Prochlorococcus marinus XMU1412: one gene and its partner. The main gene of each other region encodes a partner of the protein of the gene in region 2 in a complex. Links are inferred from orthologs where the notes say so. Each region holds a gene or a part of one and is shown on either strand. Other genes may lie near its edges.

Region 1 (4,374 bases), on a different replicon or contig from region 2:
AACCATTACTTGTTCTAATCCAGGTTACAAACTTATTAGCGAACTTTGGAATCAAAAAAATCCTACCTTAGAAAACTTTATTGAAATTCAATTACCTGAAATAAAAATAATCAAAAAAGAACTTAGTTTAGAATTAGATAACATTTCACTAGAGTTAATTCCTATTCCAACAGCGCGTTGGCCTGGTGGCCTGATAATTTATGAACGTAATCAAGAAATACTTCTTAGTGAAAAAATTTTCTCTGCACACATCGCATCTAATTGTTGGTCTGAAACAAATCGAGTTAGTACAGAAATTGATAGGAAACATTTTTACGATTGCTTGATGGCACCAATGTCTAATCAAGTAATATCAATAACTGAAAAAATTGCAAATTATGATATTAAGACTATTGCACCATTACATGGTCCCGCTATTGAATACAGCTTAAAAAGCTTTTTAAATGACTATATTAGATGGGGAGAGAATCTCTCAACAAATAATCCTAAGATCGCTCTGATATATGCAAGTGCATATGGAAATACAGCCTCAATAGGTGATGCATTAGCTAAAGGCATAAATAGAACCTCTGTAGAAGTTGAAAGTATTAATTGTGAATTTACACCTAATGATGTACTTATAAAATCTATTCAAAATGCTGATGGATATTTAATAGGCTCGCCCACATTGGGTGGTCACGCTCCAACTCCAATAGTTAGTGCACTTGGAACATTGTTGGCAGAGGGTAATAGAGATAAACCAGTGGGAATTTTTGGCAGTTTTGGCTGGAGCGGCGAAGCTATAGATTTACTTGAAACAAAATTAAAAGACGGTGGTTTTAAGTTTAGTTTTGACCCTATAAGGATTAAATTCAGTCCAAATAAACCAAAGATTAAAGAGTTAGAAGAAATAGGAACTCACTTCGGAAGAGAAATTATAAAAAAAGCAAAGAAAAAACCCAGAAAATCAGATACTGGAATGATTACAAGCAAAACGGATCCAAAACTACAAGCTCTCGGAAGAGTAATTGGTTCACTTTGTGTCCTGACAGCGTCTAAAGGGAAAGATGAAAATAATATTAAAGGAGCTATGCTTGCATCTTGGGTTAGTCAAGCAAGTTTTTCTCCGCCCGGGTTAAGTATTGCAGTAGCAAAAGATAGATCGGTAGAGTCTCTTCTGCAAATAGGAGATTCATTTGCATTAAATATTCTTAGTGAAAAAGATTTTAAAGAACCTTTGAAAAGATTCACAAAGCCTTTTGCACCTGGAGAAGATAGATTTGAAGGAATAAATATTGAATTAACTCCTAATGAACAGATAATCATTCCTGAATCGCTCGCATGGTTAGATGCTTCTGTAAAAGAGAGAATGGAATGTGGAGATCATTGGGTAATTTACGCCGAAGTACTACACGGTAATATACTAAAATCCGATAGTCTAACGGCAGTTCATCACCGCAAAACAGGTGCTAACTATTAAATTTATTTATCTAATTTATGACTGAAACAAAAGATCTAATAATCATTACGGCTAGTTGTGGTAAAAATCTAGAACTTTCTGAAAAATTTCTTGAAAAAAGTAATGAACTTAAAATAAGTTCTGAAATTTTAGATCTTACCACTCTTGATATTCCATTATTTAATCCAAGAATTCACAGCAAAGAAAATATTCCAAATGAAATAAAAGAATTAAAAAAAAAGCTTTTCAAGATTGAAAGGTGGGTTATTTGTGCGCCTGAATATAATGGATCTATACCTCCCATTCTCTCCAACTTCATAGCATGGCTTTCTATTTCGGGAGATGACTTTAGGAATTTATTTAATGGTCAACCGATTGCAATTGCAACATTTTCTGGTGGCATAGGTTTAGAACTGCTGACCTCTTTACGCATTCAATTAGTTCATTTAGGAAGTCAAGTATTAGGGAGGCAACTTTTGTCCTCATATAGTAAACCTATAGATACAAAAACTATTGAAGATATTATTCAAAGACTTTTACAAATGAAAAAGTTAAAAACCTAATAAAATTTCATTTTTTTTCATTCCAAACTTTCAAAATTTCTCTAGCCATAGGTAGTGCATGAACAGATCCTCCACCAGGAGTATTTTGTGCAAAAGCAACTACAAGTAATTCGCTTTTTTCAGAGGGAGTAAAGCAAACGAACCAAGCGTGATCTAATCCACCTTCACCGTCTTCGGCAGTTCCAGTTTTCCCTGAAACTGGAGGTAAATTTGAAACTCCATAATTAATTGATACTCCTGTACCAGACTCTACTACTTTCCTGAGACCACTTTTTATCAACTGAATATTATTTGAATCAACATCGATTTTAATAAGTTTTTTATCTGAAAGATTTTCTTCATCTTTTTTAACTAAATATGGAGTAACTAGATAACCTCCATTTGCAATTGCAGCATATGCTCTAGCTATTTGAATAGGGGTAACTTGTACAACAAATTGTCCAATAGACATACTCGCAATATCTTCTGGGACCCAAGGGGTTCTTCCGGGTTGCCCCCATCCTCTGCCTTCTTTAGCCCATTCACTACTAGCTACTAATCCTATATTTTCTTGTTCAGAAATTTCAATTCCAGATAAAGAATTAAAACCAAGCTTTTGTGAGACCTTATGAATTTCATCAACTCCTACTCCATAACCTACTTGATAAAAAAATGTATTACTTGAAACTCTTAAAGCATCTTCATAACCTATGACCCCAAAGCCTAAATCATTATGCTCTCTAAAACATTGGCTCCCATAAGTTATACATGGTTTCGTATCTAACATAGTTTCTCTAGGGAATTTTCCGCTTTCTAAGCCAGCTAAAGCCGTTACAATTTTCCAAACGCTTCCTGGATCATAGGCATTTAATGCTCTATTAAATAAGGGTTTTTCAGGAGAATTAAAAAGTTTATTATATTCTTTCTCAGGTTTGAAATCCTTTGAAAAAAAATTTAAATCAAATGTAGGTTTACTTGACATTGCTCTTATTGCCCCATCTCTTGGATCCATAACTATTATGGCTCCAGCTTTTTTATCTTTAAGAACTTCCTCAGCAACTAATTGCAGATTAAGGTCAATTGTTAGTTCAATATCATTACCTTTTACTGGAGCTCTTATACCCAATGATCTTTGAAATTTTCCTAATGAATTTACTTCAACCATTTCTCCACCCCATTCACCTCTTATAAAATCTTCGTAAACATATTCGATTCCAGTTCTACCGATTAAGTCATTTAATTTATAACCATTCTTAGATAAGAATTTATATTCTAATTCAGTAATTGGCTGAGTATAACCAATTACATGGGCAGCAAGGGATTTATAAGGATAATTTCTAATTAATTTGGTAGCTATTTCAAAACTACTTAAATTACCTTCATTCTCATTAAATTTTATTAATTGATCTACATTTAAATCATCAAGAATAATTACTGAAAGTTTTTGATTTTTTAGGCCATTAAAGTATTTTTTTTGAATGACATTACTATCAATATTTAACAAGTTAGAAATGCTTGATTTATGTTTTTCCCAATAGCTTTTATTAACAGATTGAGGCTTTATTATTAAAGAATATTTAACTCTACTATCTGCTAATACATAACCATTTTTGTCTAGTATTCTTCCACGTATTGGCTGTGCAGCAATAAGTCTGATCCTATTCTCATCTGACATCTTCTTAAAAGATTCATAATTTAAAAGTTGTAAAAAAATTAACCTACACAGAATCAATAAAAATGATATGGAAGAAAAAATAAGTAAGACTAAAGGTTGTCTCTTTAATGAAATAAGTTTTTTATTGGGAGTTATTTTTATCAAAAATATAAAATTTATTTAAATACTGTTTTTTCTAATAAAGCAATAGTTGATTTTATCTCATTAAGTCTAGTGATTAAACCTTTATAATCACTGTCTGCATTGATAGGATTAGACTCATCATATTCAATATTATTTGAATTTAAATTTTCACTCATAAAACTTATACTTTTAAAGCAATGATTTCAATTAATAGAATTCTAAATAATAAATTTAATTTTTCAAAATTTAATTAACTTAGATACTTAAAAAAGATCAAAAAGAAATTAATTAGTTTAATTGTTCTATATTTTGTTCAAAATAAGGATTACAACTATTCTTTGATATCCCTATAGACCATCCAATAAATGAAGAAATAAATATTGTGACGATTAGCGGCAAAATGGCTTGTTGAGTATTTACTAGACTGAACCATTCACTCCAGCTACTATAAAATCTTTGTCTTTGAAATTTTCTTTTTTCATTTTCTAGCAATCTCGCTTTTTTGGCGAAAGATTTTGTTACCCACTTTTCGAAAGGAATCTTTTTTATAATCGCCATTTTTCTCTCCACTTCTAATAATTGTCCGGAACTAAGAT
Region 2 (5,807 bases):
ATGTTTGACTTGTATTCGTTTGTCCAACTTTTCAAAATATCAAAAGGATCACCTTTATGTGTTTCAGTTTTGCCATTATTCCAAGTTTTAATTATTTCTTCTCCATAACAAACGGCTTCCCAAAGAGGTTTAGTAGCAACGATACTCCACCTACCTAAATTCTCGCCACCTTCAACAGATTCAAGAAAAACACCATGGGAATCTTTTGAAGATAATTTTAACCAAGTCGATAATGGAGTCTCTAAATCTGCTGGCCAAGTTTCAACGATAGGTATAAAATTTTTACCTTCTTTGTAAGCCTTTAAAAAACTATCTTTTTGTGAGCTGATCATATTAATAATGTCAGCCCAAATTATAATTATTTTCTCCTTTTATATCAACTTTAAGGAAGTTAATCAAAAGTATTCTTAGTTGTAAATTTCAAACCAGCTGGATTAGGATTCTCGCCTATTCTTCTAGGATTATGACCTACTTTCTCTCTGCCTTCATTGACTTTTTCAGGGAAAACACCATCTTTGGGGTGTAAAAATTCAATATCACCACCCGGGAAAATTCGGTAGATTTTAAAATCTTCAATTCTTGGTTTGAAGGCTCTTAATTGTGTCCCTAATGCAAGGCATTGTTCTTTTCTTGCAAAGTACATTAAATTATCACCTTCATGCATTATAGCGGCTCCACCGGTGGGCAATTCAAATGCTTGTTCCTTGGAACTTTTCCATACAATTGCATATTTTTCTTCGGTTTCTGCTGAGTTTAATAAACCCCCAGTACTTCCTATATGCTTTGGAAATTGACCAACTAAAGTTTCAGTCATCCTAGATTTTGAGTTATTTCTAATAAGAAACTAGCATTCATATTTTGCAAAATTCAAAATTAATAGGAAATTTTCTACATTATTTAATATATGGAAAACTTGTTTATCATTTTATTTTGAATCTGAAATCGGAAAAAATACTGTCAAACCTGTATCACGTCTTTGTGTGACATGACCTCCTAAACTAGCTAACAACTTTTGAGTGGCATTTTGACTAAGTTGTAAACTTCCAGTTTGAGGATTCCAATTTAAAACAGGACCAATATCAGAACCGTTATCTTTTTTTAGAATTTCTTTTTGATTGTTATCTAATTTTTGTACTTTGAGTTGAAGTCTGAGTTTTTGACCAGCTGGTCTTAATTCTAAAATTAATGTACTCCCTTCTTTTAATCCTCTAGTATTTTTATCAATTAATCCTCTTAACATTAATTCTAATTTTTCAGAATCACTCAAAATTTGTGGAAGTTGTTTGGGGATATCTATCTTCAAAGAAATACCACGACGGTTTAATTGTTTATTCCATAAAGGAGCAAGCTTTTTGAAAATTTCGGCTAAATTAATCTTCGCCAAGTTATTCAATGATGGCACTTCATTACCAACTAATTCTGCTGCATTAAAGATTAAACCAAACCTATCAATTTGTTCATTACATTCATTATCTATTTGAATTAAACGATTTCTCATTGATTCATCCATTTTATATTTTTTTAAAGTAGAACTTATTAAGGTTCTTATTGTTGCCAAAGGAGTTCTTACTTCATGAGAAATTGCACGTAATAGTTTTGCTTCAGTGATTTGAACATTTTTTTCATCATTTTTCACAGAATTCTGTATATTATGATTTGGCGAAATTTTTGCTAATTGTGCCGATAATATTGGCCAAAATAATTTTTCAAATTGGTTATTAATATTAAGGTTACCTAAATTATTGATTGCATTACGAAATTTTACTCCTTCCTCATAATTTTCTTGATTTAATTTTGCATGCATTAATTCAATTGAAAGTTTAAGGCTCTCTTCATCACACTTCATTAATAGAATTTTCTTATCTTTTTCTCCTACAATTGATAATACGCATTGAAAATTTGGAGTGATTATCATCAAAAAAGGTTCATAGCCATCTTCTTGACAAAGATTTAAGACTTTATAATTACTAACTAAATCGAAATCTTTTTTTATCTTTTCTGAATTATTGACTGGTAAAAAACCTGCATTCTCATTTTGAAAGTATGGAAACCCTTCAGGAGACCAAAGCCATCCATGAAGTTGATTTAAAAATTTTTTATCATTAAAAGCTGGCAAAGGGGAGGCAACCCATATCCCCCCCTGTTTACAATTCTGAGAAAGGAAATCTTTTTGAATAACTTCTAAGGAAGCCCACCACATTCTTCTGGATGTATCATCATCCACATATATGGTTTTAATTCCTTTAATCAAAAGCTCTTGAATTTTTTTTATAGTTATTTTTGCTTTCATCAACTTCTTAGTGATCTAGAACGTTTCAATATAGATAAAACAAATCCAATAGATATAAAATTAGTCACCAATGACGTTCGACCATAGCTCATAAAAGGAAGGGGAATCCCAGTAACTGGTCCTAATCCAATAGTCATAAATAAGTTAATAATTATTTGAAATAAAAAAATTGAGGCTATTCCAATAACAATTAGAGATTCAAAGTTAGTCCTAGCAATTGTTGCAGTATTAATAAGTTTTTTAATCAAAAAAAAGAACAAAAATAAAACTATAGCGCACCCCACAAAACCTAATTCTTCCCCTAGAGCACTGAATATAAAATCAGTATGTTGTTCAGGTATAAATTGCAAATTAGTCAGCTTACCTTGTAGCAAACCAGTCCCAAATAATCCTCCAGAACCAATTGCAATTTTACTCTGTATCAAATGATATCCGCCACCCAATGGATCTCTACTTGGATCTAAAAATAAAACTAATCTATCTTTTTGATATTCTTTTAAGCCATATTGCCACAAAATTGGTGTAAATTTTGCGACTAATAAATGGAACGAAATAGCGAGAGCAGAAAAAATAATTTTCCTTTTTGTAGATCTATAAGCAAGATATCCTATAACTGGAATCCAGAAAATAAGAAGATTTGGTAAGGTTAGATATAAAATTGATGTGATAATACAAAGCACTAATATCAAAATCCACTCTATGGGCATTTGAGCCCAATAGAGCATCACACCTGACAAAACAATTAAAACTAAAGATGTACCTAAATCAGGTTGAAAGAAAATTAATAACCAAGTAATAATTACTACTAATAAGGGCAATACTAAATCTCTTATTGTTAGGATTATTTTTTTATCGAGTACTAAAGCAAGAGTTAATACACAACTAAGTTTAGCTACCTCTGAAGGCTGAAAAGAAAAGATGCCCAAGTTTAGCCATCTTTGAGCTCCAGAAACTGAAATCCCAAAAAAATAAATAAGTAATAAGGATATTAAAGTAAAAAAATAAAATGGAACCACATACTTTCTAATTCTCTCTAACGGTATATAAGAAATAAAAAATGCTAAGAAATAACCTAAAAAACCAGTTACGATATGACCTAAATAGTTCGATACTAAAAAATCACCCTGAATACTTTTTATCAAAAAACTCGAAATAATAACTAAAAACAGTGGAATAATAAGTAGCGGAGAAAATAAAAAACCTCTATTGAAGTTGTCTTTTTTTTGTAAAAATCCTCTGTTATTTAATAAAAAAATTCTCTTAAACATCAATAAGTTTTAACAAATTGATTCTTAATTAATTGCGCTAAATTACCAAATACGACAGAACTTTCTTTACTGGGCTGGCTTATTGAGATTGGTACACCTTTATTACTATCATCAACGAGAGGGATTTCAATAGGAATTTGAGCTAATAATGGTAAGTCATTTTCATTAGCTAATATTTGTCCACCACCTTTACCAAAAATTTCATATTTTTTACCTGGCATATCTGGCGGAATAAATACAGACATATTTTCTACAATTCCCAATAAAGGTACTCCGAGTTGTTTAAACATTGCTAATCCCCTCCTTGCATCTTGCAAAGATACTTGTTGAGGAGTAGTGACAACTATAGCTCCAGAAATAGGCACAGATTGAGAAAGTGATATTTGAGCGTCTCCTGTTCCTGGAGGCAAATCAATAACCAAAAAATCAAGATTATTCCATTCAACTTGGTACAAAAATTGTCTGATAATACTATTAAGCATTGGTCCTCTCCATATAACTGGCTGACCTTCTTCTATGAGGAAACCCATCGATACCATTGAAATTCCATATTTATTTATTGGAATTAACCTTTGATCACTGCCACTTCCTTCTGTAACCTTTGGATTCTGTTCGGCAACTCCCATCATTGAGGGAGTATTAGGTCCATATATATCCGCATCCAGCAAACCAGTTTTTAAGCCTAATTTAGCTAGAGAACAAGCGAGATTAACTGCAATAGTACTTTTCCCAACTCCACCTTTACCACTGCTAACAGCTATGATATGACTAATACCAACAATCTTCTGCAACTCAGGAGCATTACTTTGATTTTGAGATTCAGTTTTGGAAGGATTATTATCTATCTCTATTTGAACATCATCAATATCTTCAAAATCCATTAGTATCCCTCTAACCTCTTGAACAATTCTATCTCTCTGAGAATTTGCAAACGATGGTAATGATAATGTTACGATTACTCTCGGTATAGTTACTCTTACATTTTTAATCCAAGCTAATTCAATTACATTTTTCTGTGATCCAGCGTCTAGAACTTTTTGTAAAGCAAAATTCGCATCTTCTATTGTGGTCATTAAATTTTTAAATATTTTGACAAGGTAGTCGACTGTTTAAAAGATTAAGAACTATGTCGAACTATCAAATAATAGGCAATAAGGACCCCCTAAGAGAAATTATAAAGAGAAACTTATAATTAACCAAAAAAATTTTTTTCTTCAAGATTTACTAAATACATGTTGAAAGAACCTCCTAAAAACTCGAGAGAAAAAACTAAAAATCTCTTATTAACTCTACAAGACAAAATTTGTTCAGGACTTGAAAATGTAGATGGCAAAGCGAAATTTACAGAGGAATCCTGGCTAAGAGACGAAGGTGGCGGTGGAAGATCAAGAGTATTGAAAAATGGTTCTATTTTTGAGCAAGCTGGCGTTAATTTCTCGGAAGTACAAGGAAAAGAATTACCTCAATCTATAATCTCTCAAAGGCCCGAAGCAAAAGGTCATGAATGGTTTGCTACGGGAACTTCTATGGTTTTGCATCCTAAGAATCCCTATATTCCTACAGTTCATCTGAATTATCGATATTTCGAAGCTGGTCCTGTTTGGTGGTTTGGGGGAGGTGCAGATTTAACCCCTTTTTATCCTTATCTTTCTGATGTAAGGAATTTTCATAATGAACATAAAAAAGCTTGTGAGAAAGTTGATCAAGATTTGCATAAAGTTTTCAAACCATGGTGTGATGAATATTTCTTCTTGAAGCATAGAAATGAATCTAGAGGCATCGGAGGTATTTTTTATGATTATCAAGATGGTTCAGGAAATATTTATAGAGGAAATAATCAAAATGGAGACGCATCAAAAGCTTCACAAAATATTGGCAGATCTAATTTAAATTGGGATGATTTATTTTCTTTAGCGGAAAACTGTGGGCAGGCATTCCTCCCTTCATATTTGCCCATTATTGAAAAAAGAGCTTCTCAAACATATTCATCGAAAGAAAGAGAATTCCAGCTATATCGAAGAGGTAGATATGTCGAATTCAATTTAGTTTGGGATAGAGGGACAATCTTTGGACTACAAACAAATGGCAGAACTGAATCTATATTAATGTCCTTACCGCCTTTAGCTAGATGGGAATATGGATATAAAGCCACAAAGAATTCTCGAGAGGAATTTCTGACATCAATTTTTACAAAACCCCAAGATTGGTTAAATGATAAAGAGTTAGAGAAATTCTGTATAGAGAATAAT

What was found. The genes of interacting proteins can lie anywhere in the genome.
Region 1: the proteins of rodA (region 2) and mrdA are in contact, whole or in part, in a crystal structure (PDB 6PL5), measured with the Thermus thermophilus proteins. The link is inferred for Prochlorococcus marinus XMU1412 from one-to-one orthologs. Residues at the interface, in WP_223903423.1 of Thermus thermophilus: Phe161, Val165, Phe168, Val169, Leu172, Pro198, Tyr199, Glu202, Tyr211, Arg212, Asp213, Gln220, Val221, Gln223, Ser224, Ile226, Ala227, Ile228, Gly229, Ser230, Gly266, Phe267, Val270, Leu274, Tyr277, Gly278, Leu281, Phe285, Leu289, Arg297; in WP_223903432.1 of Thermus thermophilus: Arg4, Ile5, His6, Leu8, Ala9, Phe12, Ala15, Leu16, Leu19, Gly20, Arg22, Ala23, Trp24, Leu26, Gln27, Val28, Tyr31, Tyr34, Leu36, Leu43, Thr45, Asp47, Lys156, Gln157, Gly158, Ser160, Val184, Leu201, Glu202.

Annotation. Positions count from the first base shown.
Region 1 is NZ_JAAORJ010000001.1:37,678-42,051, reverse strand. Bases 1,405-4,374 are described here. They hold mrdA (penicillin-binding protein 2), read right to left. Parts: upstream 3,800-4,374; coding sequence 2,009-3,799; downstream 1,405-2,008. Other genes in these bases: HA152_RS00195 (hypothetical protein), read right to left, coding at 4,067-4,374; HA152_RS00200 (hypothetical protein), read right to left, coding at 3,811-3,954; HA152_RS00210 (NAD(P)H-dependent oxidoreductase), read left to right, coding at 1,477-2,001; HA152_RS00215 (diflavin flavoprotein), read left to right, coding at 1,405-1,459. Also shown: more of HA152_RS00215, read left to right, coding at 1-1,404. UniProt on the Escherichia coli protein: Catalyzes cross-linking of the peptidoglycan cell wall. Responsible for the determination of the rod shape of the cell. Is probably required for lateral peptidoglycan synthesis and maintenance of the correct diameter during lateral and centripetal growth.
Region 2 is NZ_JAAORJ010000004.1:492,533-498,339, forward strand. The notes cover bases 1,425-4,423. They hold rodA (rod shape-determining protein RodA), read right to left. Parts: upstream 3,559-4,423; coding sequence 2,290-3,558; downstream 1,425-2,289. Other genes in these bases: HA152_RS09220 (sensor histidine kinase), read right to left, coding at 1,425-2,290; HA152_RS09230 (Mrp/NBP35 family ATP-binding protein), read right to left, coding at 3,558-4,423. Also shown: HA152_RS09210 (anthranilate synthase component I family protein), read right to left, coding at 1-332; HA152_RS09215 (photosystem I reaction center subunit II PsaD), read right to left, coding at 392-814; more of HA152_RS09220, read right to left, coding at 926-1,424; more of HA152_RS09230, read right to left, coding at 4,424-4,631; hemF (oxygen-dependent coproporphyrinogen oxidase), read left to right, coding at 4,791-5,807. UniProt on the Escherichia coli protein: Peptidoglycan polymerase that is essential for cell wall elongation. Also required for the maintenance of the rod cell shape. Functions probably in conjunction with the penicillin-binding protein 2 (mrdA).